Regions from separate parts of the Streptomyces sp. TE5632 genome, predicted to be linked through region 3. Evidence: riboswitches for the same ligand, from Rfam matches in the RefSeq annotation. Region 3 holds a riboswitch; each other region holds the start of a gene.

What was found. A riboswitch is a leader RNA that binds a small molecule or an ion and turns the genes downstream of it on or off. The one in region 3 is predicted to bind cobalamin.
Positions count from the first base shown of each region.
Region 1: linked by a shared signal. The riboswitch ahead of ACVW19_RS29730 (FecCD family ABC transporter permease) and the one ahead of ACVW19_RS26145 (energy-coupling factor ABC transporter permease) in region 3 are both predicted to bind cobalamin.
Region 2: linked by a shared signal. The riboswitch ahead of ACVW19_RS09655 (prenyltransferase/squalene oxidase repeat-containing protein) and the one ahead of ACVW19_RS26145 (energy-coupling factor ABC transporter permease) in region 3 are both predicted to bind cobalamin.

Region 1 is NZ_JBSSEA010000003.1:5,373,856-5,383,947, reverse strand. It holds gene ACVW19_RS29750 ((2Fe-2S)-binding protein) at 184-888, opposite strand; gene ACVW19_RS29745 ((2Fe-2S) ferredoxin domain-containing protein) at 1,010-1,441, opposite strand; gene ACVW19_RS29740 (ABC transporter substrate-binding protein) at 1,448-2,494, opposite strand; gene ACVW19_RS29735 (ABC transporter ATP-binding protein) at 2,510-3,295, opposite strand; gene ACVW19_RS29730 (FecCD family ABC transporter permease) at 3,295-4,404, opposite strand; cobalamin riboswitch at 4,505-4,625, opposite strand; gene ACVW19_RS29725 (VOC family protein) at 4,717-5,163, opposite strand; gene ACVW19_RS29720 (YrhB domain-containing protein) at 5,273-5,818, opposite strand; gene ACVW19_RS29715 (SMI1/KNR4 family protein) at 5,927-6,616, opposite strand; gene ACVW19_RS29710 (hypothetical protein) at 6,729-7,178, opposite strand; gene ACVW19_RS29705 (alpha/beta hydrolase) at 7,663-9,294, opposite strand; gene ACVW19_RS29700 (GNAT family N-acetyltransferase) at 9,746-10,092, opposite strand, start outside.
Region 2 is NZ_JBSSEA010000003.1:980,577-990,668, reverse strand. It holds gene ACVW19_RS09665 (energy-coupling factor transporter transmembrane component T) at 1-756, opposite strand, end outside; gene ACVW19_RS09660 (SCO2322 family protein) at 797-1,459, opposite strand; gene ACVW19_RS09655 (prenyltransferase/squalene oxidase repeat-containing protein) at 1,456-2,748, opposite strand; cobalamin riboswitch at 2,861-3,000, opposite strand; gene ACVW19_RS09650 (endo-1,4-beta-xylanase) at 3,114-4,505, opposite strand; gene ACVW19_RS09645 (TetR family transcriptional regulator) at 4,778-5,398, opposite strand; gene ACVW19_RS09640 (glycosyltransferase family 4 protein) at 5,705-7,129, shown strand; gene ACVW19_RS09635 (class I SAM-dependent methyltransferase) at 7,123-7,899, shown strand; gene ACVW19_RS09630 (prenyltransferase) at 7,896-8,972, shown strand; gene ACVW19_RS09625 (hypothetical protein) at 9,010-9,303, opposite strand; gene ACVW19_RS09620 (hypothetical protein) at 9,437-10,092, opposite strand, start outside.
Region 3 is NZ_JBSSEA010000003.1:4,598,548-4,608,639, reverse strand. It holds gene gap (type I glyceraldehyde-3-phosphate dehydrogenase) at 1-854, opposite strand, end outside; gene ACVW19_RS26180 (GlxA family transcriptional regulator) at 962-1,918, opposite strand; partial or broken gene ACVW19_RS26175 (zinc-binding dehydrogenase) at 2,067-2,294, shown strand; gene ACVW19_RS26170 (ABC transporter ATP-binding protein) at 2,402-3,079, opposite strand; gene ACVW19_RS26165 (ABC transporter ATP-binding protein) at 3,072-4,073, opposite strand; gene ACVW19_RS26160 (ABC transporter permease) at 4,070-4,978, opposite strand; gene ACVW19_RS26155 (ABC transporter permease) at 4,984-5,952, opposite strand; gene ACVW19_RS26150 (ABC transporter substrate-binding protein) at 5,973-7,571, opposite strand; cobalamin riboswitch at 7,750-7,958, shown strand; gene ACVW19_RS26145 (energy-coupling factor ABC transporter permease) at 7,989-8,708, shown strand; gene ACVW19_RS26140 (energy-coupling factor ABC transporter substrate-binding protein) at 8,705-9,067, shown strand; gene cbiQ (cobalt ECF transporter T component CbiQ) at 9,074-9,823, shown strand; gene ACVW19_RS26130 (energy-coupling factor ABC transporter ATP-binding protein) at 9,820-10,092, shown strand, end outside.

The DNA of each region.
Region 1 (10,092 bases), 780 kb from region 3:
AGTCCTGATTGTCCTTGGCGAGCCGGACCTCGAAACGTACGTAGGTGTCGTGCGTGCTGACCGACCGGGTGACGAACGCGGGGGTCGGCAGCACGACGGGCCGGGACGGGACCGGACGAGTCGGCCGGGAGGTGTGCGCGGAGGTGACGCACCGGGCGTTGTTCCGGCAGCGGGCACCCTGCGTCAGGCTGCCGGTCCGTCTCGGCCGGCCAGGCAGCAGTCGCCGCACTTCGAGCCGTTCGGCACACGGTAGTAGAGGCAGCAACTGCGGCGGCGGAACGTGAGATCCGGGCCGGTGATCACTCCGGTACCCGCGAGTCGTCCGGTGCTCAGCAGCCGGGTGGTGAGGCCCGTGAGCGGTTCCCGCAGCTCGGGGCGGGCCGACAGCAGGACATGGGCCGATCCGACGAGTGCGGAGGCGGCGTTCCCGTCCAGCAGGCGCGGAGCGATCTTGACGCGCAGTCCGGCCTCGAGCGCGCGCAGATGCCGCATCACCTGCTCGTTCAGGGCGAGAGCGGGGTCGGGGAGCCGCTCGGCGTACCAGCCGGCGGGGCGGGGCAGGCGGAGGGCCGGTCCGTCGTCGGCACGCTGCAGCTCCGTCAGGTCCAAGACGATCCCGTGCAGCAGCACGCATGCCAGGGCGGGGGACCAGAGGCGGGCCGCGTGTCCGAGGTGGGCGATGGACACGCCGATCCGCGGTTCGCCGGTGCGGTACCGCCGCGCGACGGCTGCGGACAGGTCGGTGAAGCCGCGCGCGGAGGACCGGTCGAGCGGGTGCCGGCCCTCGTCCGGGCCGCCGACGGGCAGGACGAAGAAGCCGCCGAGGCCTGCCACGTCGTGCAGGGCCGCGGTGACGGCCTCGGCGGATGCCTGAGCGTGTTCGGTCATGCCGGGGCGTTTCCTTTCCGGCGGGCGCCGCGCCGTGGGTTCGAGGGGACCGGGGTGACCCACTCGTGCGGCAGTGGCCGGGGGCCGCTGCCGCGTGGAGGGCGGTCGGGTGAGCGCGGTCTCAGGGGGCCGTGCCCCGCCGCGGCGGCCTGACGGTGTAGAGGTCGAGGATGTCCGGGAGGGGTGCGACGCCGGGGCCGCCGGCGTGCGCCCAGGCGACGATGTCCTCGATGGCGTCGGGGTCGTTGACCAGCCCCAGCCAGACGGGCCGGCCGCCGGCCGACCGGCCCGCCGCGGAAGGCTGGACGACGATGACGTTGGCCTGTTCGCACAGGTCCAGGCAGGCGGAGATCCGTGTCGGAACCGCCGCGCGCAGGCGCGCTGCCTGCGCCGCGTGGTCGACGCCGGGCACCTTGGAGCTGCCGCAGCAGCAGTCCCGGCACACGACGACCCGACAGGGCGCGGGAGCGTTCGGCGGGGCGGGCAGCGGGACGGGCGGCGGGGCCGTGGCCTGACCGGACGTCACTTCGGCCGAGTTCGCGTCGACGGACATGCGGCATCACCCCTCTCCCCGGGGAGATCCGCCCCGATCGAAGTTCCTCAGGTCTGCGGCGAGTGAGCTGACGGCCGCGGGATTACGCGGGCTTTCCACCAGGTCCACGTAGTCGAGGACGACGATCCGGTCGTTCTTGACGGCCGAGACGTGTGCGAGCGGCGGATAGGACTTCAGGAACTTCCGCTTCTGGTCGGCGCTGGTGTCCCCGTAGTCGTTGATCACGATCACCTCCGGGTCACGTGCGACGACGGTTTCCCAACCGACCGTCGTCCAACTGTCCTTGAGGTCCTTCATGATGTGATCACCGCCCGCCTTGGTGATGATGTCGTGCGGACCTGCGTACGCGCCCGAGGTCAGCGGCTTGTCCCGCCCGTCGTCGTAGAGGAAGACCCTCGGACGGTCCGCACCCTTCGGCGCCTTCGCCTGCGCTTCGGCCACCTGCTTCCGGAACGTCGCGATGAGGGTGGTGGCACGGTCCTCGACGTCGAAGATCCTTCCCAGGTTCCGCAGATCGGTGTAGAGGGCGTCGAGCGGTGACATCACGCCCCGTGCCTTCCCTCTCCCGTTGCGGCACGACTCACTCAGCAGATACGAGTCGACGCCCACCTCGTCCAGCTTGGCCGGGGTGAGGCCGGTCCCCTCGTTGAAGCCGTAGTTCCAGCCCGCGAAGACCAGATCGGCACGGGCGTCGAGGACCAGCTCCATGGTGATCCTCTCCTTCGAGAGCCACGTGGTCTTCCGGTAGGCGTCCTTCCAGGGAACGGACGTGAGGTCGCCCTTGTCGTCGGGCATCACATAGCCCGCCATGTGCCCCTCGAGTCCGAGCGCGAACATGATCTCGGTGATGCCGACGTCGTTGGTGACCACGCGCTGGGGGGCTTTGTCGTAGGTCTTCTTCCGGCCGCAGTTCTCCACGGTCACCGGATAGTGGCCGTCACGGGCCACGGAACCGTCCTTCTCCCCTTCCTGAGAGGTGACCTGTGCACCGCAGCCGGTGAGGAGCAGGGCTGTGGCGAGTGCGAGTACGGCGGGGCGTACCGGGTGCGGCATGGTGGCGGTGACTCCTCAGGTAGCGGGCTGAGCGGGCAGGAGACGATCGAAGAGCAGCTGCACGGCGCCGGTCTCCGGATGCGGGACGCGATGCGCCCGCACTCCGAAGACCTCGGCCAGCAGCTCGGGTGTGAGCACGTCGTGCGGAGCGCCGGAGGCGACGATCCGGCCGCCGTCGATGACATGGAGCAGATCGCAGTGGAGTGCGGCGAGGTTGAGATCGTGCAGCGCGGTGAGCACCGTCAGCCCGCTGCCACGCACCAGGGCGAGCACCTCCAACTGCTGGGCGATGTCCAGGTGGTTGGTGGGTTCGTCGAGCACCAGCACCCGGGGGCGCTGGGCGAGCGCCCGGGCGATCAGGACCCGCTGCCTCTCGCCGCCGGAGAGGGTGAGGAAGCCACGGTCGGCGAGGTGACCGGCGCCGACCCCCACCAGCGCGGCCTCGCACGCCCCGCGGTCCTCATCGGTGGTCCGGGCCGCCGACCGTTGGTGCGGCAACCGCCCCATCGCCACGACCTCGGCGACCGTGAAGTCGAATTCGGTGACTGCCTCCTGGGGCAGTGCGGCCACCCGGCGGGCACTTTCACGCGCACTCATGGCGTACAGGTCCTCACCGCCGAGCCGGACCGTACCGGCCGAGGGACGCAGCGCCCGGTAGACGCAACGCAACAGGGTCGATTTCCCACTGCCGTTGGGCCCGACCAGACCGACGAGCTGCCCCTCGGCCGCACCCAGCGTGACCTCTTCCACCAGCCGGGCACCCTCGACCTCGACGGTCAGTGCGTCGACGTCGACCCGCATCACATGCCTCCGAAGGTGTAGGAACGACGGCGCATCAGCAGGACGAAACACGGCACGCCGATGGCCGCGGTCAGGACGCCCACCGGCAGTTCGACCGGCGCGAGCACCACGCGGGACAGGATGTCCACCCAGACCAGCAGGACGGCTCCGGCCAGTGGTGCGACGGCCAGCAGCCGCCGGTGGTCGGCGCCGACGAGCATCCGTACGGCGTGCGGAACCATCAGTCCGACGAAGCCGATCGCCCCGCTCACCGCCACCACCGCCCCCGTGACGGCGGCGGAGACCAGGAACAGCTCCTTGCGCAGCCTTCCCGGGTCCACTCCCAGCGCGGCGGCCGTCTCGTCGCCCATGGCCAGGGCGTTCAGGCGTCGCGCCGACCACGCGAGGTGGACGAGGCCGCCGAGCACCGCCCCCGCGGCGATCGGAACGGAGGCCCAGTTTGCGCCGCCGAGGCTGCCGAGCAGCCACATCATCGCGGAGCGGGCCGCCTCACCGCGCTCGGCCGCGAACACCATGAACGTGGTGACGGCCGAGAAGCCGTAGAACATCGCGGTGCCCGTCAGGACAAGCCGCAGCGGGCTCAGGCCGCGAGGGGTACGGGCGATCGCGTACACCAGCACCATGGCCAGAAGCGCGGAGAGGAACGCCGCCGTGGACAGAGCCCAGACGCCGAGCGCGCCGAAGGCTCCGAAGATGAGCACGGCGTTGGCGCCCACGGCCGCGCCCGAGGAGATACCCAGCACGTACGGGTCGGCGAGAGCGTTGCGGACCATGGCCTGCACCGCGACGCCGATGGCCGACAGCCCGGCCCCGACGATCGCGGCCAGCACGGCCCGGGGAAAGCGCAGCTCCCAGACGATGGTGTACGCCGGCACCTGGCCGGGGGTTATGGACCCGCCCGTCGACCCGGCCCACAGGTGGTGCAGCACCTCGCCCCAGGAGATCCCCGACGCCCCGATCCCCACCCCGCAGACGAGGGACACGGGCAGAGCGGCGCCCAGGCCGATCAGGAGAAGGGGCAGCGGCACGCGTCTGGGGGACGCGGCCCCGGCTCCGGTACGGGGCGTGTGCGCGGGCGTGGCAGGTTCGGTTTCGAGGGTGGTGGCCACGGACGGATCGCTTTCGCCTCAGGCCGTGCCCCTACGCAACAGAAGGAGCGGCCCCGGGCGCGGGCGCCCTGCGCAGCACCTCTCGCAGTCCACGGCGAATGACAGGAGCCTTCACACCGCGGGTAATCGGGCTTACGGGGCCTCGGACGGGCTCCGCCTACCGTTGCGGGTCAGCGCCGGAATTCGACCGGACTTCCCCCGCGGGGCATGTGCAGCTTAGCGCGCCCACCAAGGCACCCCCGCCGGTGGTGGCGGAGATCACCCCCGCCGGTGTGACCCGGTACTCCCGTCGGGCTTCTGCATCTGCCCTGCTCAACGGCCTGGCGGTGGGGGTGCAGCTGCAAAACCCCCGACAGAGTCGGGCTGGTTCCGCGGTGCCAGGGTGCGAAGCACGCAGAACTCGTTGCCCTCGATATCTGCCATGACCACCCATTTCCGGTCCGGCCCCTGGCCCACATCCGTCCTGGTGGCGCCGAGGCCGAGCAGCCTGGTCACCTCGTCCTCGGTGCTGCCGTCGATCGGGCTGACGTCGAGGTGCAGCCGGTTCTTCACGGTCTTGCCCTCGGGCACCTGGATGAACAGCAGGGTGGGCGGCATCTGGCGGGCCCGAACCTCCTCGACGGTCGGCACCCAGGAGCCGATCTCGACCTTGCCCTCGCTCCGGTCGATCACCTCGAAGTCCAGGACCTCGCACCAGAAGGCCGCGAGCCTCTCCGGATCGTGGCAGTCAACGGCCAGCTCGGTGAACCTACTTGTCATGACTCTCCCAGTCGGTGCAGCCACAGGAACAACGGTGCGTGCACTCCTCGTCCACGGCGCCGATCCCGATCTCCGCGAAGACCACGGCGTCGGACGCCGGCCGGACGCGTCACGGGCCGGCGGTGTGCGCGGCTCCGCGGACGGTGTGGACGGCCAGCACCCGGTCGACCGGCGGCGGCACCAGTTCTCGGGTGGCGACCTCCACGAGGTGCTCCGGAGCATCGCCCTCCAGCAAGGCGGTCACGTAGGTGATCGTCTCGGCGTGGGGCAGCACCGGCAGCCGTCGGCGCAGGGCGTGCATGGCATGGATGCGCCCGCGGGTGGACGCCACCGTGCGCACCTCGTCGTGCAGATCGTCCACCGCGGTCCGCTCGGCCAACCCCCGGACACGGACACGGTAGTCGGCCTCCCACGCCCCGGTCGCCGAGGAGACGACACCGATCCGATGGAGACTTCCGTCGACGCGATCGACCAGGTACGGCCCGTTCCCGACCAGCATGAACTCCGGCCTTCCGGTACGCACGAACTCCTCGGACGTCCAGCAGACGATCCACACCAGTTCGTGTTCCTTCACGGACGTCACCGCCATGCGTATCGGACGCAGACCCGCCGACAGTTCCTCCCGGAAGGCGCGTTCCAGCTCTTCCTCGACCATCCGAACAGCAGCCTCACGCTGAATCACTCGCACAGCGTTCCCTACGGATCTGGAGGAAGACCAGCGAGTTGTTCCCCCCCTTCTTGTTCCCCTTCTTGTTCCCCTTCTTCAGGCGCCCACCGCCGGCTGTCGTACGGAGCGTTCGGCCTTGTCCAGCCAGTCGGTGTACCAACGGGCGAAGGTGACCGGCTCGCCCTCGGTGTCGAGGACCGGCTCGAGGTCGACGTCGTCCACTCGGGAATCGGACCAGACCGTGCCGCGGTGGGGGCCGCTGATGACCAGCCATTCCCGCAGAGCACAGCCCAAGTGGCAGATCACGATGGCTCCGGCGGTGCGCGCGGGGGCGAACATGACGGCTCCCCACCGCTCGTCCCATGCCTCGATGGCTTCGTCGAAGTCTTCGATCTCGTCGAAGTCCTCCTCTTCGGGACGCTCGGCCGCGAGCGCCTCGAGGAGTTCGGGGTCCGGTCCCTTCTCCGGGAACGGCTCGGCCAGCGTGGAGAGGTCCGCCAGGTAGGCGCCGTCGCCCTCCCAACGCCAGCGGCCCTGCACGCGCCGTACCGGGAAGAGACCGTGGGCGGGACCCGCGCCGCCCGCGCCGACCTGGGTGAGGAACGCCCGGTACTCCGCGGGCAGGCTCACGCCCAGCTGGGTTTCCAGCTCCGTGAGTTCGACCTCGGTGAGCGGATTCTCCAGGGCCCAGCGGTGCCCGAACGACCCGAACGCCTCGCTGCTCGCCGGCAGCGCGCCCAGCGCCGCGATGCGCTCCCGCACCCCGGCCCACTTCTGATCAACCATGCGCAGACCCTATGGGCCTCCACTGACACAACCGGCCGGGTGGTCTTCCGCGCGGGCGGTCGGCTCACAAAGTCGGTACCGGATCCGGCGAAGCGGCGTCTCGTTGCGTGGCTCAGGCACAGGGGTCGGGGATCACCTCGGTCGGGGACCGGACTGTCTTGTCCACCCGCAGGACGGCGCTGTGCACCTTCCCGGCCTGAGCGATCAGCACATCGGGTACGTCCGATTCGTAGAAACGCAGGTGTCCGATGGCGCCCACGCTCGTCGTACGCGCGCCGAGCCACAGCACGAGCCTGCGCAGGTCGTCGAACTCGTCGGGATGCGCCTCCTGCCGCACGGTCAGCGCCCAACCGTCGCCGTCGGAGCACAACTCCCCGACCAGAGCTCCCCCGATCCGCCGCGCCGGCCCACGGGCGTCCCAGAGGGGGTACTCGTAGCCGTCGTGTCCGTCGTCCTGGCGGCTGCTTTCCTCTCCCAAGTGCCAGCGGAGCAGGGCGAGATCCCGGGGCGGGAGGGAGTCCGGCAGGTCGAGCGTGAGCTGGAGTTCGTAGATGTCGGCCATGGCCCAAGGCTACGAGCGCGATCAGCCGGAGTCCGCCGACTGCCCGGTGGTGCGTCGAGGCCGGGTGGGGGCGACTGGCAGGGCCGGAACGGGAAGAGCCAGAGCGTGGGCGTCGGTTTCGGCATGGGCATCCACCAGTGCGTCGGGCGGCATGTGGCGCGTCTGGAAGCGGAAGCGCTCCTGACCGCCCTGGCCCGTCACGTCCGCCGGATCGAGCCGGCCCGCCCGCCGCCACCCCGACAACACCCTGCGTTCCTGGGTCTCTCTGTCCGTGCGCCTCCTCCCCGCCGACGGACCGGCTGGTTCCCTCCGCCCGGCCGACGTCGCCGGCGGCAGGAACAGCACCCGGCGATCCCGGACGCCCACGTCCGCGCCCGGACCCCGCTCTCGGGTCCGGGCGCGGGCGCGTTGCCGGTCCGTGTCCAGGCCGGGGGACACGGCCGGGGACCGTGGCCGGGGGTCACGGCCGGGGGTCACGGCCGGTTCAGGAGACGGTGCCGGCCGTTCCGCCGCCGCCGGTGGCGACGCCACCGATCGGCTTGGGCGCGGAGAAGGGAGGCACGTCCTGCCGGCACGTCGTTCCGACCGGCGGGAGGGTGCCGTCGATGAGATAGCGGCTCTCGTGTGCCTTGACGCAGCTGCTGGGGTTGATCAACGCGGTGTGCCCGTAGCCGTCGTTGGTGAGCAGGCGGGCGTCGGCCAGTTCTTTGACCATGGCCTGGGCGTTCGAGTAGGGAGTGGCGGGGTCGTAGGCGGTACCGACCACCAGGACGGGGTGTGCCGTCGGCTTGCCCCACGGACCGCGGTAGCGGTCGGCGGCGACCGCGGGCCAGGTGGCGCACCCCTCGGCGGCCCAGGTCCAGAAGCGTCCGGCGTCGCCCGCACGAGCGGCGGCGGCCTCCTCCACGGCGTGGTAGACACCGGGGTCACGCGGGTTGGGGCTGTCGCCGCAGAGCACCGCGGCGCCCTGTTCCTCACCCAGGTACGGGTTCGGGTTCGGGACCGCCGGTGGGGGCGGGGGCGAGGCCGGCTCCGGGGCGCGGCCCCGCCACAGGTCCTGCAGCCGGCCGGCGAGGTCCGTCCACCCCGGGTGGACGACGTAGAGGCTGTTCACCGCGTTGGCGACCGTGCCGGCGTAGGTCCACGCGCCCACGGGCTGCTTCCGGAGCCGCTGCATCAGCTGGTCGAACTTGGTCCGCGTCGCTTTCGGGCTGCCGGCGGAGAAGGCACAGTGGGCGGGGGTGGTGGACCCGCACAGGGCGAGGAACTGGTCCAGGGTCGCTGCCGCGCTGCGGTCCGAGCCCATGCGCAGGAACGTCGTGAGCCGGGGGTCGTCGTCGGACGCGTGGTTCGTCCAGGCCTGCGGGTCGATGTTGCTGTCGAGGACCATGGCGCGGACCTTGCCGGGGAAGAGGTTGGCGTAGGTGGCGCCCAGGATCGTGCCGTAGGAGATCCCCTGGTAGGTGAGGCGTGACTCGCCCACCGCCCGGCGGAGCAGGTCGAGGTCGCGGGCGGTGTCGGTGGTCGACACATGGCGCAGCAGCTCGGGGTCACGCTGCTCACAGCGCCGGGCCAGGTCCTTGTACGCGGTGATGAAGGCCGCCCGCTCCTTCTCGCCCACCGGGAAGCCCGCCGGTTTGCCCGCGTTCCATTCGGCGGCCTCCTCGGGACTGGCGAAGCAGTTCACCGCGGTGCTGCTGCCGATTCCCCGGGGGTCCCAGCTGACGATGTCGAACCGCTCCCGCACCTCGCGCGGGAACTTCTCGTAGTTCTGCGGCATCTGCACCGTTCCGGGACCGCCGGGGCCGCCGGGGTTGAAGAAGAGGGTGCCGATGCGCCGGCCGGGGCCGGTCGCCTTCCGTTTGATGACTGCCAGCTCGAGGGTGCGGCCACCCGGTCTGCCGTGGTCCAGCGGCACCTTCGCGGTCGCGCAGTCGAACTCGCTGCCTCGGACGCAGGGGCTCCAGTCCAGCTGCGGGACGGGCACCGAAGGTGTGGGCGTACCGCCGGCCACGGCGAGTTCCTGGCCGGTCAGTACGGTCGAGCAGGTCACCAGCGCGGCGACGAACGCGGCATGGCGTCTGCGGGCCGTTGTGAGTCGGCGTATGAGGGGCATGGGCATACTCCGTTCGTGGGTTCTCCGTGGCTGAGCGCCCCGGGCCACCGATGCCCTGGCCGCGGTGCGCGTCCGGGTCCACCACACAGCGGTCCGTCGGTGCGCGCGCGGCGATGCCGCCGAATGGCCCTACCACCGCGCTCCGGCCCGGCGCGCTGTGGTAGCCGGCACCACCCCGTCTGGGCCGGCGGCCCAGCCGCCGGCCCAGCCGCCGGGTGCGAAACGGTGGGCCGCTGACCGAGAACGGTCCGGGCGCGGCGCGGACCACCTCCTCACCGGCGAGCGGCTCGCCGTCGCCCGGCGGTGGCCGACCGTGTTGGAGGAGGCCGTACAAGCCAGGCCGGCAGGGACGTCATGCCTGACGGCGTCGCCGACCGGACCGGCTCGCGGGAGTCCGCTGACATCCGATGGGTCGGTGCGCCCGCCGAGGGCTTCCGGTCGTCCTGGGTGGTCAGGCGGCGGCCGACCCGCTGCTCAGCGCGGCCACGATCTCCTCGTCCTCGAACTCTCCGGTGGGCGTGAAGCCCAGCGACGCGTACAGGCGAGCGGCGGGGGTGTTCTCCGGGTGGTAGGAGAGCCGGATCTCGCGGCAGGCCGGCAGTGCGGTGAGGCGTCGTATCAGGACGTGCATCGTGGCGCGGCCCACTCCCTTGCCCTGCTCGGCGGCGTTGACGACCATGCCGCCGATCCAGTGGGTGCCGTCCTCCTCGTCGTACGCCCACATGACATGGCCCACGACCTCGTCACCGGCCCGGACCGCGAGGGAGTTCCAGGTTCCGTCCCGCAGGGAGAGCAGCA
Region 2 (10,092 bases), 3.6 Mb from region 3:
GACGCCGAGCAGCCCGCCGAGGGTGAGGGCGGCGGTGGTACGGCGGATCCCGTCCGGGACCTGCGCGGTACGGCCGTAACCGCGGGCGTCCATCGCGGCGGCGAGCGCGACCGAACGCTCCAACGCACCCTCCAGGACCGGCAGTCCGACCTGCAGCAGACCCCGGACACCCCGGTCGGGACGGCCCCGCAGCCGACGGGCGGCGCGCAGTCGCTGGACGTCCGCGATCAGGTTCGGCGCGAACGTCAGTGCCACGACGACGGCCACCCCCATCTCGTACAGGGCGCCGGGCAGGGCCTTCAGCAGACGGGAGGGGTTGGCGAGGGCGTTCGCGGCACCGACGCAGATGAGCAGCGTGGCCAGTTTCAGGCCGTCGTACAGGGCGAACGTGAGGGCCTCGGCCGTGACCTCGCCACCCAGACGGATGCCCTGCGCCCACTCGGGGAGCGGGACTTCGGGCAGATCGACGAGCACATGCGTACCGGGGACGGGGGAGCCGAGGACGATCGCGAAGAGCAGGCGGATGGCGAGCACGGCGAGCGCCAGCTTGACGAACGCGCCGTAGGAGCGGGCCCAGGGCGCGTTCGGACGGCGGGTGGCCACGACGTACGCGGAGACGGTGACGAGGAGGGCGAGCAGCAGGGGGTTGGTGGTACGGGTGGCGGCGACACCGAGGGCCAGGGCCCACAGCCACCAGGCGCCGGGGTGCAGGGCGTTGCCCTGCCGGCGGCGCGAGGCGGGGGCACCCGACGGCACCGGACGTCCGGTGCCGGTGTGCCCCCGCGGTCGGGCACCGCTAGCCACGACGGCGTACCTGCCGGACCGCCGCCGCACCCAGCAACGCCACCACGGCGATCCCGGCGACCAGACCGAGCGAGGGGCCACCGCCGTCGTCCGAAGACGCCGACGGCGCCGAGGACTTCGCGCCGTCCTCCTTCTCGGGCGCCGGTGCGCTGCCGCCCGACACCTGCTCCCCGCAGCCCTTCTCCGGGTAGCCCGCGATCGCGCACAACAGGGCGTCGGTGTTGTAGCGCAGGGGCTTGGCGACGGAGGCCAGGGCCTCGGCCGTCGTGGCGTCCGCGGGGACCCGGGCACAGGCGGTGCGGCCGTCCGGCGGGGCCTCGCCGGACGGGGCGTCGGCGGCCGTACCGAAGTCGATGACCAGGGCCACCCGCTTCTCGCCGTCCTTCGCCGGGGTCTTCGCGCAGATCGCGGCGAAGTCGGCGGCGCCCCGGGGCCGCGTTGCGTCGGCGGAGTCCTCGCTGACGGCGAACCGGAAGCCCTGGACGTCGCCGTCGGCGGGACGGGCCGTGGACGGACCCTGGGTGGCGTACGTCCACGCGTCGCCGTCCAGGTCCCAGAACGACCAGTACCGGTAGCCGGCGGCCTGCGCCTGGCCCACGCCCGCCAGCAGCGGCAGGAGCGCGGCCAGGAACAGCACGGTGGCCCGGCGTATCACGACTGCTGCTTCCTGCTCCGGCCGCGCAGCAGGAGGACGACGCCGACAGCGGCGACGAGGCAGACACCGACGATCGCGGCGGTCCACCAGAGGCCGGACCCGGAGTCCGACTCGGCCTTCGTCCCGTCCTTCTCGTCCTGCCCGGCCTTGTCGTCGTTCGCCGTCTGCGAGGACTTCTCGGCGGCCGGCCCGGTCGCCGTGAGCTGCTTCACCAGGTCGGTGCCGCCGAAGGCGCGCGGGTCGGTGCCGGTCGCGTGGGCGGCGAAGATCAGCTGGGCGTAGGCGGCGGGGCCGCCCTGGGCGGCCCAGTCGGCGGCGTTCCTCTCCAGCCAGGCCACGGACTTCGCGGCCTGCTCGGTGGCGCCCTGCGCGGCGAGCGCGACCACCGCGTCGGCGGTGTTGCCGTAGTCGGGCTGGTCCTCGGAGCCGGGGAGGGCGGAGACGAGGTGGTCGTCCTCGGCGAGTACACCGGTGAGGTGGGCGGCGCCGTTGGCGGCGGCCTGCTCGGGCGTGTCCGCCTTCTCGCAACCGGCGTCCTTCGACCCGCCCTTGCCGGGCTCGACCACCAGGCCCGCGCCGAGGGCGCCGACCACGCCCGCCGCCGTGGCGTCGGCGTTGGCGACCAGTTCGCCCTTCTTGTCCGGCTGGAAGGCGAACGCGCCCGCGCCGTCGTCCCCGCTCTTGCTGCTCTTGCCGCCCTTGTCGCCCTTGTCGTCGCACGGCAGCGCCAGCTTCAGCAGGGCGTCGTAGGGGGACTTGCCGTCCTTGACCACCTCGGCCGGCTTCTCGCCCGCCGCGGCGAGCGCGCCGATGACGACGGAGGTGGAGTTGGCGTCGCTGTCCCCGCCCGCCATGTAGCCCCAGCCGCCGTCCTTGTTCTGCACGGACTTCAGCCAGTCGACGGCCTTGCCGGTGACGGCCTCGTGCCCGCCGAGGGGGGCGAGGGCCTGGACGGCGGCGGCGGTCTGGTTGGTGTCGACCATGGTCTTGGCGTCGCACGCCGTGCCGGTGTCCGCACGGTACGGGGCGAACGAGCCGTCGGCGCACTGCTGCCCCGCCAGCCAGTCGACGGACGACTTCGGCGGCTCGACGCCCACCGTGTGCTGGGCGAGCAGGGCGAGCGACTGCCGCCACACGCCGTCGTACTGCGGGTCGCCGTCGCCGTACAGGGCGGCGGGCAGGGCCTGCTGGGACGGCGAGGGGGACGGGGACGAGTCGGCGGCGGCCGGTACGGCGGCACCGATCACGGCGACGGCGGCCAGAACCGCTGCGCTGCTACGGATGTTCATGATCGGCGGATGCCTCTCTCCCTGTGGGGAGCCGGGCAGCACGGGACATCCCGGCGGCTCGGCTCCGTATACCTCGACGGTGCCGCGCCCCGGCGGACCGCCGGGCGCGTGAGCCGGTCACGAACCGTTCGGGGCATTCCGGCTCGCCGTCCCGGTGGACGGCTCACGGCTGCGGGTCAGCGCCGGAATTGCACCGGCTTCCCCCCGTACGGGTGATGACGACGCCGTCACTCTACCCGTACGTAAGAAAGTGGTCAGAAGTGGCTTGAACCGAGGTGGCCGAGGTCACGTCGCCACGGACCGGCCCGCCTCGTCGGCGGAGGCGGGCCGGTCCGTGGGGTCCCGTGGGGCGGGCGGGAATTCGGTCAGGAGGCCGTGCAGGGGCCGAGCTGCGGGGGCGTCGAGTTGCCGTTCCTCGTCACCGTGAAGCCGAAGCTGGTCGAGGATCCGGCCGCGACCGTGCCGTTCCAGCTGGACCGCACCGTCATGACGTTGCCGCTGCTGTCCCAGGTCGGTGAGCCGTTCCAGACCGAGGAGACCTTCTGCGGGGGCGTCATGGTGACCTTCACGCTCCAGGCGCTGATCGCCGAACTGCCGGCCGTGACGGTCACCTTGCCGTTGTACCCGCTGCCCCAGTCCTCCGCCGTGGTGTAGGTGGCGGTGCAGGCGGCGCCGGGCGTGCCCGGGTCGCCCGGGCCGCCGGGATCAGCGGAACCGCCGAGCGCGCTCAACGCCGCGTGGTAGGCGGGCTTCTTGTTGTAGTTGTCGTCGAACAGCAGGGGCGTGCCGCCCGACCGCCACGAGTACTTGTCCGGGATGCCCCACACCGTGATGCCGGTGCACCGTGACACCGCGAGGCAGGCCCGTACGACATTGCCGTAGTTGGTGGCCTGTGACGTGCCCGAGCCCTCGATGTCCAGCTCGGTGATCTGCACGTCGACGCCGAGGTCGGCGAAGCGCTGGAGGTTGGCCCGGTAGTCGGAGGGGACCGGGGAGGCGCTGTTGAAGTGGGACTGGAAGCCGACGCAGTCGATGGGCACGCCACGGGACTTGAAGTCCCGGACCATGGTGTAGACGGCGTCGCTCTTCGCGTTGACGCCGTCGGTGTTGTAATCGTTGTAACAGAGCTTGGCGTTCGGGTCGGCCGCGCGGGCGGTGCGGAAGGCCTCCTCGATGAAGCCGTCGCCGAGCCGGTCCTGGAAGGGCGAACTGCGCCGGGCGCCGCTGCCGCCGTCCTGGAACGCCTCGTTGACCACGTCCCAGGAGTGGATCTGGCCCCGGTAGTGCCGCACGACCTCGGTGATGTGGTTGTTCATCGCCGACCGCAGGTCGGAGGCCCCGAGGCCGGAGACCCAGCCGGGCAGCTGCGAGTGCCACACCAGGGTGTGCCCGCGGACCGACATGCCCCGGCCCCGGGCGTGGTCCACGATCCTGTCGGCGTTGCCGAAGTTGAACGAGCCGCGGCCGGGCTCGAGGGCGTCCCACTTCATCTCGTTCTCCGGCGTCACCGAGTTGAACTCGGTGTTGAGCGTGGCCGCGTACTGCGCCTCGCCCAGATGGTTCGCGGCGACCGCGGCGCCGAAGTAGCGGCCCTGCTCGGCCGCCGCCGCGCCCAGGGTGTCGGCGGCGTGGGCGGTGCTCTGGGGGAGGGCCACGAGCGCGGTGACGGTGAGGAGCGCGGTGGTGAGGAGGCCGGCCCTGATGCCGGTGCCTCTTCCCGCGCTCCCTCCGATCCCGATGGTTCCAGTTCTAATCATGAACATGTCATCCCTTCTCCGGTGGGGGTCCCGTGTTCCGTGTGCGGGTCGCGCGGATGCCGGGGATTGCCTGCCGTGCCGTGCCGTACTCCGCCGCATCCGGGTTCGAAAGTTTCGGGCTCGACTCCGAATGGCAGCGCAGACGATACGAATGACCGTAGGGACGGTCAACCGTTCACGCACAACTGGGCCACGGATGGCCGAAGGTTGACCGGCAGTGAAGGAGGGGGCGACGCGCGGCGGCTAACGGAAAGGCGTCGAAAGTTTCGCTTTCACGGTGCTTCACCCTTCGGGGCCGTCCAGTCGATCAGTCGGCACGCCGTCTCGATGTCGATCCTGACCTGGGCGATCGAGGCGCGTCCCGACAGCCAGGTGATCAGGGCCGAGTGCCAGGTGTGCTCGATGACGCGGACCGCCGAGAGCTGGTCCGGGGTGGGGTCCCCGAGGTCCATGGCGTCCAGGATGATCATCGTCGTCCGGCGGGAGACCTGGTCGACCTCCGGGCTCACGCCGCGGTCCGCGAAGGTCAGCGCGCGCACCATCGCGTCGGCCAGTTGCGGCTCGCGCTGGAGCGCGCGGAAGGCCAGCATCAGGGTCCCGGTGACCCGTTCCGCGGCCGTGTCGCCCGCCGGGGGCTTCTTCCGCAGGGTGCGGTGCATGCGCTCCAGCTGGTCCTGCATGGTGGCCACCAGCAGGTGGATCTTGGACGGGAAGTAGCGGTACAGCGTGCCCAGTGCCACCTGCGAGGACTCCGCGACCTCCCGCATCTGCACCGCGTCGAAGCCGCCCCGGCCGGCCAGCCGGGCGCTCGCGTCCAGGATGCGGCGCCTGCGCGCCTCCTGCCGCTCGGTCAGGGGTGAGGCGGGGGAGGCTCCGGTGGTGCCCGTTTCCATGAGCACCGCCTTGTCCGCCTCGCCGGCCCTGCCGGTCTTGTTCGGCTTGGGCGGCATCGCCGCCTTGGCCGCCTTCTTGGTGTTGGCTTCCGCGGGCATGGGCCCCGCTCCGTTACCGTCGGTGAGGGTTGGTGATCGGACAGCATGGCACGCGTCCCGCCGTGGCGTGAATCACCTGATCCACTGCTCCCGGCGTCCCTACCTGCCGGTAGATTCGGAGCCTCGGAACGATCAACTCTGAAACTTGTTCCAGGTTAACGTCCCGACGTAGAGTCGCGGGACCGTGCAGGGAGAAGGGGGCCCAGGGTGACCGCTGAGGCCAGTCAGGCCGGGCCCTCGCGGGGTCCCTCCGCCGCCGATGGCTTGCGACCGCTCCGCATCGCACTCCTCACCTACAAGGGAAACCCGTTCTGCGGCGGACAGGGCGTCTACGTGCGCCACCTCTCCCGCGAACTCGCCCGCCTCGGGCACCAGGTCGAGGTCATCGGCGCCCAGCCCTACCCCGTCCTCGACGAGGGCTACGACGGGCTGAGCCTCACCGAGCTGCCCAGCCTCGACCTCTACCGCCAGCCCGACCCCTTCCGCACCCCGGGCCGCGACGAGTACCGCGACTGGATCGACGCGCTCGAGGTCGGCACGATGTGGACCGGCGGCTTTCCCGAACCGCTGACCTTCTCCCTGCGGGCCCGCCGTCATCTGCGGGCCCGGCGCGGCGACTTCGACGTCGTGCACGACAACCAGACGCTCGGCTACGGCCTGCTCGGCGACCTCGGCGCGCCCCTGGTGACCACGATCCACCACCCCATCACCGTCGACCGGCAGTTGGAGCTGGACGCCGCCGGGAGCAGGCGGCGGCGCGCCTCGGTGCGCCGCTGGTACGCCTTCACCAGGATGCAGAAGCGGGTGGCCCGCCGGCTGCCCTCCGTGCTCACCGTCTCCGGCACCTCCCGCGAGGAGATCGTCGACCACCTGGGCGTACGGCAGGACCGGATCCACGTCGTCCACATCGGCGCCGACACCGACCTGTTCTCGCCGGACGCGTCGGTACCCGTCGTACCGGGCCGGATCGTGACCACGTCCAGTGCGGACGTGCCGCTCAAGGGCCTGGTCTTCCTCGTCGAGGCGCTGGCGAAGGTCCGCGTCGAGCAGCCCGAGGCCCACCTCGTCGTGGTCGGCAAGCGCCCCACCAAGGGGCCCGTCGCGCACGCCATGGAGCACTACGGGCTCGAGGGCGCCGTCGAGTTCGTCAAGGGCATCTCGGACGCGGAACTGGTCGACCTCGTGCGCTCCGCCCAGGTCGCCTGTGTGCCGTCGCTGTACGAGGGCTTCTCGCTCCCGGCCGCCGAGGCCATGGCCACGGGCACGCCGCTGCTCGCCACGACCGGCGGCGCGATCCCGGAGGTGGCCGGCCGCGACGGCGAGACCTGCCTGGCCGTCCCGCCCGGCGACGCGGGCGCGCTGGCCGCCGGGCTGAACCGACTGCTCGGCGACCCCGAGCTGCGCGCGCGGCTCGGCGCGGCCGGCCGGGAGCGGGTGCTGCGGCACTTCACCTGGGCCCGCGCGGCCGAGGGCACGGTGGCCCGCTACCGCGAGGCGATGGCCCGCGCAGAGGCGGCAGAGACTGCAGAGGCCGCAGGTGCCGATCCCGTCGTCGCCGGTCCCGCGGCGGCCCCGGCACTCGTCGCAGAAGAACCCGTCACCTCCCACCGCGAAAGCAGGGCCACGTGCTGACCGTCGACTTCTCCCGGTTCCCGCTCGCCCCGGGCGACCGTGTCCTGGACCTCGGTTGCGGAGCCGGTCGGCACGCGTTCGAGTGCTACCGGCGCGGGGCGCGGGTCGTGGCGCTGGACCAGAACGGCGAGGAGATCCGCGAGGTCGCCAAGTGGTTCGCGGCGATGAAGGAGGCCGGGGAGGCGCCCGCCGGGGCCACCGCCACGGCGATGGAGGGCGACGCCCTCGCGCTGCCCTTCCCCGACGAGTCCTTCGACGTCGTGATCATCTCCGAGGTGATGGAGCACATCCCCGACGACAAGGGTGTCCTCGCCGAGATGGTCCGCGTGCTCAAGCCCGGCGGCCGCATCGCGGTCACCGTCCCGCGCTACGGGCCCGAGAAGGTGTGCTGGACCCTGTCCGACGCCTACCACGAGGTCGAGGGCGGCCACATCCGCATCTACAAGGCCGACGAGCTGCTGGCCAGGATGCGCGAGGCCGGTCTGCGCCCCTACGGCACCCACCACGCGCACGCGCTGCACTCGCCGTACTGGTGGCTGAAGTGCGCCTTCGGCGTGGACAACGACAAGGCGCTGCCGGTGCGGGCGTACCACAAACTGCTGGTCTGGGACATCATGAAGAAGCCGCTGGCCACCCGGGTCGCCGAGCGGGCGCTGAACCCCGTGATCGGCAAGAGCTTCGTGGCCTACGCGACCAAACCGCATCTGCCGCGCACCGACGCCGATGCCGACACCGGGGCAGGCGCCGAGGCCGGGGCGGGTGCCAAGTGACCACCTCCCGGACAGAACACCTCGTCCTGCCCGGGGTCCTCACCGCCGAGCAGGCCGCCGCGACCGTCGCGGGCATCCTCGCCGTGCAGCGTGAGGACGGGGCGATCCCGTGGTTCCGCGGACACCACCTCGACCCGTGGGACCACGTCGAGGCCGCGATGGCGCTGGACGCCGCCGGCGCCCGCGAGGCCGCCGAGCGGGCCTACCTGTGGCTGGCCAGGCACCAGTTGGCGGACGGCTCCTGGTACGCGGCGTACGCCGACGGCGACCCGCACGACGTCACCGACCGGGGCCGGGAGACCAACTTCGTCGCCTACGTCGCCGTCGGCGTCTGGCACCACTACCTCTCCACCGGCGACGACACCTTCCTGGACCGCATGTGGCCCACCGTGTACGCGGCGGTGGAGTACGTACTGAAACTGCAGCAGCCCGGCGGGCAGATCGGCTGGCGGCGCGACGACGACGGCACGGCCACCACCGACGCGCTGCTCACCGGCTGCTCCTCCGTCCACCACGCGCTGCGCTGCGCGCTGGCCATCGCCGAGCAGCGGGAAGAGCCGCAGCCGGACTGGGAGTTGGCGGCGGGCGCGCTCCGGCACGCGATCCGGCACCACCCGGAGCGGTTCCTCGACAAGGACCGCTACTCGATGGACTGGTACTACCCCGTACTGGGCGGCGCCCTCACCGACACGGAGGCCAAGGCCCGGATCACGGAGGGCTGGGACCGTTTCGTCGTCCCCGGGCTCGGGGTGCGCTGTGTGATCCCCAACCCGTGGGTGACCGGCGGGGAGTCGGCCGAACTCGCCCTGGCCCTGTGGGCGGTGGGCGAGTCCGACTGGGCGCTGGAGATCCTCCAGTCCATCCAGCACCTGCGCGATCCGGAGAGCGGCCTGTACTGGACGGGGTACGTCTTCGACGACGAGGCGATCTGGCCGGTCGAGTTGACCACCTGGACGGCAGGCTCGCTGCTGCTGGCCGTCGCCGCGCTCGGCGGCCACGAGGCCACCTGCGCGGTCTTCGGCGGCGACCGCCTGCCCCGAGGCCTCGACCCGGACTGCTGCGCCCTGGACTGAGAGGTTCAGGCGCCGGGAAGGCACCGGGGAGGTCCGGTCAGCGCCGGTGGAGGCGGTTGGCGATGGCGTGGCCGACGAACAGGTAGACGACGGCGGCCAGTCCGTATCCGGCGACCACCCGCGCCCACTCCGCGTCGAACGTGAACAGGTCACGCGACCAGCCGGCCAGCCAGGAGGCCGCGTCATGGACGAACTGGACCAGGTCATTGGCCCGGTTGGCGTCCAACAGGTACATCAGAATCCACAGTCCGAGAATGACGGCCATGATGTCCGCGATCACCGCGACGACCGTCCCCGCGGAGGTGGAACCCGTGCGATTTCGAGGGGACATGATGTCCGTCTGGCCCCGGAATCCCGATGCAAACCCGAACGACGGTCAACACCGTGAATTCCGCGGGAATTCAGCTGCACGACAACGGCCCCCCGCCCGGAAGGGCGAGGGGCCGTACGGTACGGGGCGGAGGTCAGCCGCGCTGGATGCCCGAGGTGTCCTGGAGCACACCGCGGCGGCCGTCCTGCGTCTGGGCGACGAGGGCCGGGCCGCGCTGCTCGACGGCCAGGTACCAGGTACCGGGGGCCAGTTCGGCGATCGGCGTCTGCGAACCGTCCTCCGGGAACAGCGGCCGGGACACCGGAACGGCGAACCAGAACGGCGAGAAGTCGGCGGCGGGCGGCGCGGCCGGCTGACCGGGCTGCTGACCGCCGAACGACTGACCGGGCTGACCGGGCTGGCCCGGCTGCGGCTGACCGCCGAAACCGGCCTGCTGCGCACCCGGGTAGCCGTAACCGGCGGGCGGCTGGGCTCCGTAGGGCTGCGGGGCGGCGGGACGGGCCGCCGGGACGAGGGCGCCCTTGAGGGCGGGGACCAGGGGGGTGGCCACGGCGGCGGCGGCCAGGAGCAGGGCGGCGATCAGGCCGAGGATCAGGCCTGCGCCGGTGTCGGGCTCCTTGCCGCCGAGACCGGAGAGGAGATCGTCGAACGCCCCCATCGGGTCGATGATCGTCCAGAAGGATGTCCACGCGGCGAAGATCGTCAGAGCCACACCGAGCTGACCCAGGTCAAGACCGGCGACCTTTGGCGGCTGGGGCAGCGCGCGGGCCATGACGATGAGAGCCGCAC
Region 3 (10,092 bases):
ATGTCGGACGACACGAGCGGGTCGTCCGAGTACTCGAGGACGCCGGCGAGCGGCCCCTGTGCCGCGGCGCGGTACGCCTCCAGCACGTCGTCGCGCGTCACGTCGCGGGCGACGGTCGTGTTGAGTTCGACGATCGAGCCCACCGGCACCGGTACGCGGATCGAGTCGCCCGACAGCTTGCCGTCGAGGTTCGGCAGCACCAGGCCGATCGCCTTGGCGGCACCGGTCGTGGTCGGCACGATGTTGACGCCGGCGGCCCTGGCGCGACGGGCGTCGCGGTGCGGACCGTCCTGCAGGTTCTGCTCCTGCGTGTAGGCGTGCACCGTCGTCATGAACCCGTGCTCGATACCGGCGAGTTCGTCGAGGACCACGGCCAGCGGCGCGAGCGCGTTGGTGGTGCAGGAGGCGTTCGAGACGACCGTGTGCACGGCCGGGTCGTAGGCGTCGGTGTTGACCCCGAAGGCGAGCGTGACGTCGGCGCCGTCCGACGGCGCGCTGACGAGCACCTTCTTCGCGCCCGCGTCGAGGTGGGCGCGGGCCGCCTTGGCCGAGGTGAAGCGGCCGGTGGCTTCCAGGACGATGTCGACGCCGAGTTCGGCCCACGGCAGCTGCGCCGGTTCACGCTCGGCCAGCACCGTGATCCGGCGGCCGTCGACGACGAGGGCGTTCCCGTCGACGGTCACCGGGCGCCCGAGCCGGCCGGCCGTGCTGTCGTAGGCGAGCAGCCGGGCGAGCGTGGCGGGCTCGGTCAGGTCGTTGACGGCGACGACCTCGAGGGCGCTGTCGCGCTCCAGCAGTGCGCGCAGCACATTGCGTCCGATGCGGCCGAATCCGTTGATGGCGATGCGAGTCATGAGTGGTGTCCCTTCCCTTCGCCACCAGGCTCGCCCGCGGCTCGCGCCGCTGACAGTGGCGGGGTCGCCATGGTTCGAAAGGATCTCGCCACGCGGTGCCGGGCGGGTTACTCGCCCAGGGTGAAGGTGCGCCGGTACTCGCTCGGGGTGGTGCCGAGGATGCGCTGGAAGTGCAGCCGCAGATTCGCGCCGGTGCCGAGGCCGACGTCGGCGGCGATCTGCTCGACGCTGCGCTGCGACCGCTCCAGCAGTTCGCGGGCCACGTCGACGCGGGCGCGCATCACCCACTGCATCGGCGTGTAGCCGGTCTCCTCGACGAAGCGCCGGGAGAACGTGCGCGGCGAGACCCCCGCCTGCCGCGCCAGTACGTCGAGGGTGAGGGGATCGCCGAGCCGGTGCAGCGCCCACTCACGGGTGGCGGCGAACCGCTCGCCGAGCGGTTCGGGGACGCTGCGCGGCACGTACTGGGCCTGACCGCCGCTGCGGTAGGGGGCCGCGACCAGACGCCGGGCCGCGTGGTTGGACGCGGCCACCCCCAGGTCGCCGCGCAGGATGTGCAGGCACAGGTCGATGCCGGAGGCGGCGCCGGCCGAGGTGAGCACGCTGCCCTCGTCGACGAAGAGCACGTTCTCGTCGACCTGGACGAGCGGATGCCTGGCCACGAGTGCCCGCGTGTAGTGCCAGTGCGTCGTGGCGCGCCTGCCGTCGAGCAGGCCCGTGGCGGCGAGCGCGAAGGCGCCCGTCGAGATGGCGGCGAGCCGCGCGCCCCGGTCGTGGGCGGCGATCAGTGCGGCGACGACGGCCTGCGGCGGGTCGTCGCGGTCCGGGAACCGGTAGCCGGGGACGAAGACGATGTCGGCCCACGCAAGGGCGTCGAGGCCGTGGGCGACGTAGTACGCGAGGCCGTCGCCGCCGGTCACGAGACCGGGTGTCGCCCCGCACACCCGCACCTCGTACGGCATGCTCGCGCGGGTCGTGAAAACCTGCGCGGGAATTCCGACATCGAGCGGCTTCGCGCCCTCGAGCACGAGGACGGCGACGCGATGCAGGCGGGGGGCTGGCACAGGAAGAGGTTACGTGGGGCGTGACGTCGATACGCTCACTGCGCGGACCGGGCAGACGACACCGGCCGGGCTGTCTTTCACGTTGCAGTCCACGCCCGTCCCGCCCGTCGCCCCGCCGCCAGTCGTTCTGAGACCAAAACCGCGCTCAGGCGGATACGACGTGAAATGTGATGTGCGCCGTTTCTACCTGCACAACGCGCAGGTCATCGGCTCCTCGACGCACACGCCCACGCACTTCGGCCTCCTCATGGACCTGGCCCGTCAGGCCGAGGTCCAGCCCGTCATCGCCGCGGCCTTCCCACTGGACCGGGCCGCTCAGGCGCAGGAGGAACTCGCCCGCAGGGGGCACGTGGGAAAGATCGTCATGCACCCCTGAGTTCCATCCGGCGGATCACGGTCGGAGGTGTCGGCGTACTCGCTCATGCGCGGAGCCGGGTACGGATGAACGTGCGGAGCAAGCAGCCTCTTGACGGGCACGCGCCGCTACTCCGCCGTGACCGGCCGGGCCGTCACCGTGTCCCAGTGGACCGTGCGGTCGCACCAGCGGTCGAGGAGGGTGCGGTCGTGGCCGACGGCGAGCAGGCCGGCGCCTGTTGCGGTGCGGTAGTCCTCGACCACCGCCACCAGGGCGGCCGTGGTCGAGGCGTCGAGCATCGCGGTCATCTCGTCGCAGATCAGCCAACGGGGGCGCAGCACCAACGCGCGGGCGAGGCAGGCGCGTTGGAGTTGGCCGTCGCTGACCTCGTGGGGGCGGCGGGTGAGCAGGTCGGGGGTGAGGCCGACGGTGGAGGCCAGTTCGGCGACCCGGTCGGGGGCTTCGGCGCGGCGGCCCGTGGCGCGCAGGGGTTCGGCTATCAGGTCGGCGAGGGTCAGACGGGGGTCGGCGGAGAGGCGGGGCTGCTGGAAGACGACGCCGAAGGCGGTGCGCAGCGCGCGGGGGGCGCGGTGGCGCCAGTGGCGTACGGGGGTGCCGTCGAGGGTGAGGGTGCCGGCGTCGGGGCGGTGCAGGAGGGCGGCGACCCTGGCGAGGGTGGATTTGCCGCAGCCGCTGGGGCCGAGCAGGCCGACGGCCTCGCCGGGGGCGACGGTGAGGGAGGCGTTCCGGACGGCGGGGGCCGACCGTCGGTCGTAGCCGGCGGTGATGTCGCGGAGTTCAAGCACGGACGACGTCCTCCGGGGTCAGGGCCTCGACCGGGACCGGGTGGTGGCAGGCGACCGACGCGGTGAGGGGCGGGAGGGTCGCGCAGGTGGTGGTGGCTCGGTCGCAGCGGGGGGCGAAGGCGCAGCCGTCGGGGAGGGCGCCGAGTTCGGGGGGCATGCCGGGGATGGGGGTGAAGGCGCGGTCGGGGAGGGCGTTCAGGAGGCCGCGGCTGTAGGGGTGGCGGGGGCCGGGGGTGCCGAAGAAGGTGTCGGCTTCGGTGAGTTCGACGATGCGGCCCGCGTACATGACGGCGACCCGGTCGGCGATGCGTTCGGCTGCCGTCAGGTCGTGGGTGATCATCAGGAGGGCTCGGGCGTGGTCGGTGCCGTCGCCGGGGGCGTCGACGTGCCGGCGTAGTTCGTCGACGGTGTGGTCCACCAGGTCGCGGTCGAGGCCGGTGGTGGGTTCGTCGGCGAGGAGGAGGGGTGCGTCGCCGATGAGGGCGAGGGCGGTGGCGGCGCGTTGGGCGAGGCCGCCGGAGAGTTCGTGGGGGTGGCGGTCGAGGTGGTCGGCGGGGAAGGCGGCGCGGGCGGCGGCCTTCTCGGCGGCGGTGCGCAGGGCCGTGCGGCCCCGGAGGCCGGTGAGTTCGGCGACCGTCTCCTCCATCTGGGAGCGGATGGTGCGGACGGGGGTGAGATGGGCGGCCGGGCTCTGGGGGATGAGGCCGATGCGGCGGCCGCGTACGGTGCGGGCGAGGGTGCGTTCGTCGGCGGTGAGCAGGTCGAGTTCGCCGAGGTGGGCGTGGCCGGCGGTCTGGGCGTTGGCGGGGAGCAGGCCGAGCAGGGCGGAGGCGAGGACGGACTTGCCGCAGCCGCTCTCGCCGATCAGGGCGAGGCATTCGCCGGGCGCCACGTCGAAGTGGGCGTCGGTGACTGCGGCGATGCGGCCTCCGCCGGGTACCAGGAAGCGCACCGACAGTCCGCGGACCGACAGCACGGGAGGTCGCTCGGTCACAGCGTCAGCTCCGATCGGCGGCGGGGGTTGATCCGCTCCCGCCAGACTCCGGCGAGTCCGGCGATGGCGAGGGTGGGGATGATCAGGAACAGGCCGGGGAAGAGGGTGGGCCACCAGTGGCCGGCGAGCAGGGAGCCGCGGGCGCCCTGGATGAGGGTGCCGAGGCTGGCGGTGTGGGCGGGCAGGCCGAGGCCGAGGAAGGACAGCGCCGACTCGTGCCACATGGCGTGCGGGATCATCAGGACGGCGGCGAGGCCGGCCTGGGGCAGTACGCCGGGCAGCAGGTGCCGTAGCACCACCCGCCGGCGGGAGGCGCCGCCGGAGACGGCGGCGTCGATGTAGGGGCGGGAGCGCAGGGAGAGGACCTCGGCGCGGACGATGCGGGCGGTGGACAGCCAGTGGGTGAGGGCGACCGAGATCACCACGGGCCAGACGCCGGGGCGGAACATGGCGACGATGAAGATGCCGAGCAGCAGGTGCGGGACGGAGGAGATGGTGTCGACCAGGCGCATGACGAGGCGGTCGACCCAGCCGCCGAGGGCTCCGGCGGTGGCTCCGACGGCGGTGCCGATGACGGTGGCGGTGAGCGCGGCCACGACGCCGACGAGCAGGGAGACGCGGAGGCCGTAGACGCAGCGCAGCAGGAGGTCGCGGCCGACGTCGTCGGTGCCGAAGGGGTGGTCCCAGCTGGGTGGGAGGAGTTTCGAGGCGAGGTCGACGGCCTGCTGGTCGAGTTGGACCAGTGGGGGGACGAGCAGTACCGCGAGGGCGGTGAGGCCGACCAGGGTGGCGGAGACGCGCAGCCGCAGGGTGTGGGTGGAGCGGCGGGTGGTGCCGTGCGAGCGCCAGGCGGTCGCGGCCGTGGGGGTGGTCGCGTCGGCCTTCTCGACGGTGGTGTCAGCCATGGGGATCACATCTCATTGAGCTTCACCCTCGGGTCGATCAGTCCGTACAGGAGGTCGGCGAGGAGGTTTCCGGCGAGGACGGCGGCGGTGGCGAGGGTGGTCAGGGCGGCCAGGAGGGGGAAGTCGACGGCGGTGGCCGCCTCGACGGTGGCGGCGGCGATGCCGGGCCAGCTGAAGACGGTCTCCACGAGGAGGGCGCCGGTGATGAGTTCGGGGACGCGGGAGCCGATGAGGGTGAGCACCGGCAGCAGTCCGGAGCGCAGGGCGTGGCCGAGCAGGACGGTGCGTTCGGCGAGGCCGCGGGCGCGGGCGCCGCGCACGGGGTCCTCGGCGAGGGCGTCGCCGACGCCCTGGCGGACGTAGAGGGTGAACCAGGGCAGTTGGGAGACGGCGAGGACGCCGGCGGGCAGGATCAGGTGGCTGGTGACCTGGCCGGCGGTGACGTGTTCGCTGCCGGTGTCGGTGAGGCCGCCGGCCGGGAGGACGTCGAGGTGGAGGGCGAACAGCCAGACGGCGAGCAGGGCGATCCAGAAGACCGGCGCGGCTTCCAGGGAGTAGGCGAGGGAGGTGACCGTGCGGTCGACGAGCGAGCCGGGGCGGCGGGCCGCGAGGACGCCGAGCAGGGTGCCGAGGAGGACGGCGACGGCGAACGCGACGGTGCACAGCAGGGTCGACCAGACCAGTCGTTCGCCGATCGCCTCGGCCACCGGCTGTCGCATCACGCTGGAGTGGCCGAGGTCGCCGGTGAGCGCGGAGGTCAGCCACTCCCACCAGCGGACGGTGAAGGGCTGGTCCACGCCGAGGTTGTCGCGGAGCCGGTCCAGGGTTTCCTGGTCGGCGCCGAGGGCGGCGGTTCCGGCGTAGGCCTTGACGGGGTCGAACGGGGAGGCGGCGGCGAGGGCGAAGGCGCCGAAGGTGACGACGAGGAGGACGGGCACGGCGAGCAGGGCCCGCCGTGCCACGAGGTGTCCCATCGCCGCCCAGGGCAGGGTCTTCACTTCTTGGGCTGCCAGTCCTCGGCGTTCCACCAGGGGCCGCTGGCGAAGCCGTGCTCGTGCGGTTCGACCTGGGTGGTGAGGTCGCCCCAGCGGTCGGCGAGGACGTAGAGGTGGTCGATGTGGGTGAGGAAGGTGTAGCCGGGGTCCTTGACGAGTGCGCGCTGGAGGTCGTCGTAGGCGGCCTTGCGGTCGTCGGGGTCCTGGGCGCGGCGGCCGGTTTCGAGGGCCTTGTCGACGGCGGGGTTGTCGTAGTGGGGCATGTTGTTGAAGCCGTCGCCGGCGAGGGAGGAGTGCAGCAGGGTGTAGAGGCCGAAGTCGGGGTCTCCGGTGCTGCCGAAGCCGGCGAGGACGGCGTCCTTGCCCATCCGGGGTTCGATGACCTCCCAGGTGGCGCCCTCGACCTTGACGTCGATGCCGGCCTTCTTGGCGTCGGAGGCGTAGGCGAGGGCGTGGTCCTGGCGGACCTTGTCGCCGGAGGGGTAGAAGAGGGTGAAGGCGGCGCGGGCGCCGTCCTTGGCGCGGATGCCGTCCTGGCCGGCCTTCCAGCCGTCGCGGTCGAGGATCTTCTTGGCCTCGGCGAGGTCCTGGGGGCGTTCGACGTCCTTGGCGTACCAGGGGTCGTCGAGGGGCAGCGGGCCGTAGGCGGGGCGGCCGGCGCCGTCGAGGATCTTGTCGACCATGGCCTGGCGGTCGACGGCGAGGTCGAGGGCGCGGCGGATCGTGGTGTCGCCGGTGATCTTGTTCCCGGTGGGGAGGGTGACGGCGCGGAAGTCGTAGGTGGTGGCCCGGTAGGTCTTGCGGGCGTCGTCGTTCTTGAAGGTGGCGGCGAGGTTGGGCGGGAGGGTCGCGCCGTCGAGGTCGCCGGAGCGCAGCCGGGTGGCGCGGACGTCGTCGTCGGCGATGATCGCCATGGTGAGCTTCTTCACCTTCGGTGCGCCGCCCCAGTAGTCGGGGTTCGCCTTGAAGGTGAGCTTCTCGCCCTTGCTCCAGCCGGTGAGGACGTACGGTCCGGTGCCGATCGGCTCGGTGTTGAAGGCGCCGGTGTTGGGGTCCTGCTCGCCCGCGACGTGTTCGGGGACGATGGGCAGGACGGTGCGGGCCGGGAAGGCCGCGTAGGGGTACTTGAGGGTGAAGACGACCTTGTCGTCGCCGTCCGCCCGGACCTCCTTGACGGCGTCCAGTTCGCTCTTGGCGGTGTTGTTGGTCTTGTCGTCGAGGACCGTTTCGTACGTGTAGACGACGTCCTCGGCGGTGAGGGGTTCGCCGTCACTGAACTTCACGCCCGGGCGCAGGGTGTAGGTGTAGGTGCGGCCGTCGTCGGTGACCTCGGGGAGCGCCTTCGCCAGGGCGGGCTCGAGTTCCAGGCCGGCGTCCCGGGCGAGCAGCCCGTCGAAGATCTTGGAGTTGCCGTCCTTGCCGTAGCCGAGCAGCGGGCTCAGGGTGTCCGGCTCGGAGGCGACCCCGATCACCACGGACTCGGCGGACCCGCTGCCGCCCGCGGCGCCGTCCGTGCCGCCGCCGGGCGCCGAGCAGGCGGCGACCGCGGCGGCCATGGTCGCCGCGACGGCGGCACCCTTTATTCGTCGGGTCGTCATCGAATTCCACACCTTTGCTGCCCGGATCTCGTTGTTGCATATTAGTTGCAGCAGGGTTCTGCCCAGGACCCCCTCCCCTCATTCCCGCACTTCGGCGTGGTGGGCCCGTCGGGGTGCGAGCTGCGGGGCGCCGTCCGTGCGCCCCCCGGGACTGCTTGTCAGCGGCCCGGGACAGGGTCTAGTGTCGCCACGCCTTGGTGAACGGGAAATCCGGTGTGATACCGGTGCGGCCCTCGCCACTGTGATCGGGAAGTCCGGCTCCGGCCCCAGGTCCTGTCCCCCGACAGGACCGAACGGCAGCCACTGGGTCCCCCTCGGACCCGGGAAGGCGGAGCACGGGCGGTGGTACCCGTCAGCCAGGAGACCGGCCAAGGCGCGTCAACCATCCACGAGGTGCTGGAGAGGGTCTGCTGAGCCATGCACATAGCCGAGGGTTTTCTACCGCCGGCGCACGCGGTCGCCTGGGGCGTCGCGTCGGCGCCGTTCGTCGTCCACGGAGCCCGGTCGCTCACCCGTGAAGTCAGGGAGCATCCCGAGAGCACGCTGCTGCTGGGCGCGTCGGGAGCGTTCACCTTCGTCCTGTCCGCGCTGAAACTGCCCTCGGTGACCGGGAGTTGTTCCCATCCCACCGGCACCGGGCTGGGCGCCATCCTGTTCCGGCCGCCGGTGATGGCGGTGCTGGGCACCATCACCCTGCTGTTCCAGGCCCTGTTGCTCGCCCACGGCGGGCTGACCACGCTCGGCGCCAACGTCTTCTCGATGGCGGTCGTCGGACCGTGGGCGGGGTACGGGGTCTACCGGCTGCTGCGGCGGTACGGGGCGCCGCTGATGGTCGCGGTGTTCTGCGGCGCGTTCGTCGCCGACCTGTCGACGTACTGCGTGACGAGTGTGCAGCTGGCGCTCGCCTTCCCCGACCCGGGCAGCGGATTCGCGGGCGCGCTCGGCAAGTTCGGCTCCATCTTCGCCGTCACGCAGATCCCGCTCGCGGTGAGCGAGGGGCTGCTGACGGTGCTGGTGATGCGCATGCTGGTGCAGTCCAGCAAGGGCGAACTGACCCGGCTCGGGGTGCTGGTGGCCGGGCTCGGGAAGAAGTCGGCGGGCGCGGGAGCGGGCGCGGGCGAGGCGGTGGCCCGATGAGCCGTAACGCGAAGATCAACTCCCTGCTGCTGCTCCTTGTCGCCGTGCTCGCCGTGGTGCCGCTGGTCCTCGGGCTCGGCGATCACAAGGAGGAGCCGTTCGCGGGCGCCGACGCGGAGGCGGAGACCGCGATCACCGAGATCGCCCCGGACTACGAGCCGTGGTTCTCGCCGCTGTACGAACCACCGTCCGGGGAGATCGAGTCGGCGCTGTTCGCCCTCCAGGCGGCGATCGGCGCGGGCGTGCTCGCGTACTACTTCGGGCTGCGGCGGGGGCGCCGGCAGGGGGCGGAACGGGCGCAAGGGGTCGACACCGAGGCGGACGTCGACGACGCGGCCCCCGCGGGACCCGGGACCTGATCCCCCGTGCTGCCGATCGACGCGGCGGCGCACAGCAGTCGCTGGCGCCGCCGTCATCCCGTGGACAAGGCCGTGCTCGGGCTGGGGCTCACCGTGCTGGCGGTCTCGCTGCCGCCCTGGCCGGGCTCGGCCCTGGTGCTGCTGACCGCGCTCGCGGTGCTGCTGGGCCCTGCGGGGGTGCCGGGGCGGCGGTTGTGGCGTGCCTACCGGGTGCCGCTGGGCTTCTGCGTGACCGGGGCGCTGACGCTGCTGGTGCAGGTGGGCGGGCCGGGCGGGTTCGTGGCCTGGGCGGATGACGGGCCCCTGCGCGCCGGTGAGTTGATGCTGCGCACCTCGGCGGCCTCCCTCGGGGTGCTGCTGTTCGCCTTCACCACGCCGATGTCCGATCTGCTGCCGCGTCTGGTACGGGCCGGGCTGCCCGCTCCCCTCGTCGATGTGGCGCTGGTGACGTACCGGATGAGTTTCCTGCTGCTCGACTCGGTGCGCCGGGTCCGGGAGGCGCAGGCGGCCCGGCTCGGGCACACCACCCGGGCGGCGACCTGGCGTTCGCTGGGCGGGCTCGGCGCGACCGCGTTCGTCCGGTCCTTCGACCGGGCCGCGCGGCTGCAGACGGGGCTCGCCGGACGCGGCTACGACGGCACGCTGCGCGTGCTGGTGCCGGAGGCCCGGGTCTCGGTGCGCTTCACGGTCATGAGCCTGGCCCTACTCGTCGCACTGGCCGCCCTCGCCCTCCTCCTGGAAAGGCCGCTGTCTTGAGCGAGCCCGCACTGGTCGCCCTGCGGGGCGCGTCCTTCGCGTACGAGGACGGCCCGGCCGTGCTCACCGGCCTCGACTTCGAGGTGCGGGAGGGGCGCGCGCTCGCCCTGCTGGGCCGCAACGGCAGCGGCAAGACGACGCTGATGCGGTTGCTGAGCGGTGGACTGCGGCCGAGCGAGGGCGAGTTGACCGTTTCTGGTCGGCCCGCCCGGTACGACCGCAAGGGGCTGACCCGGCTGCGGACGACAGTGCAGCTGGTGGTGCAGGAC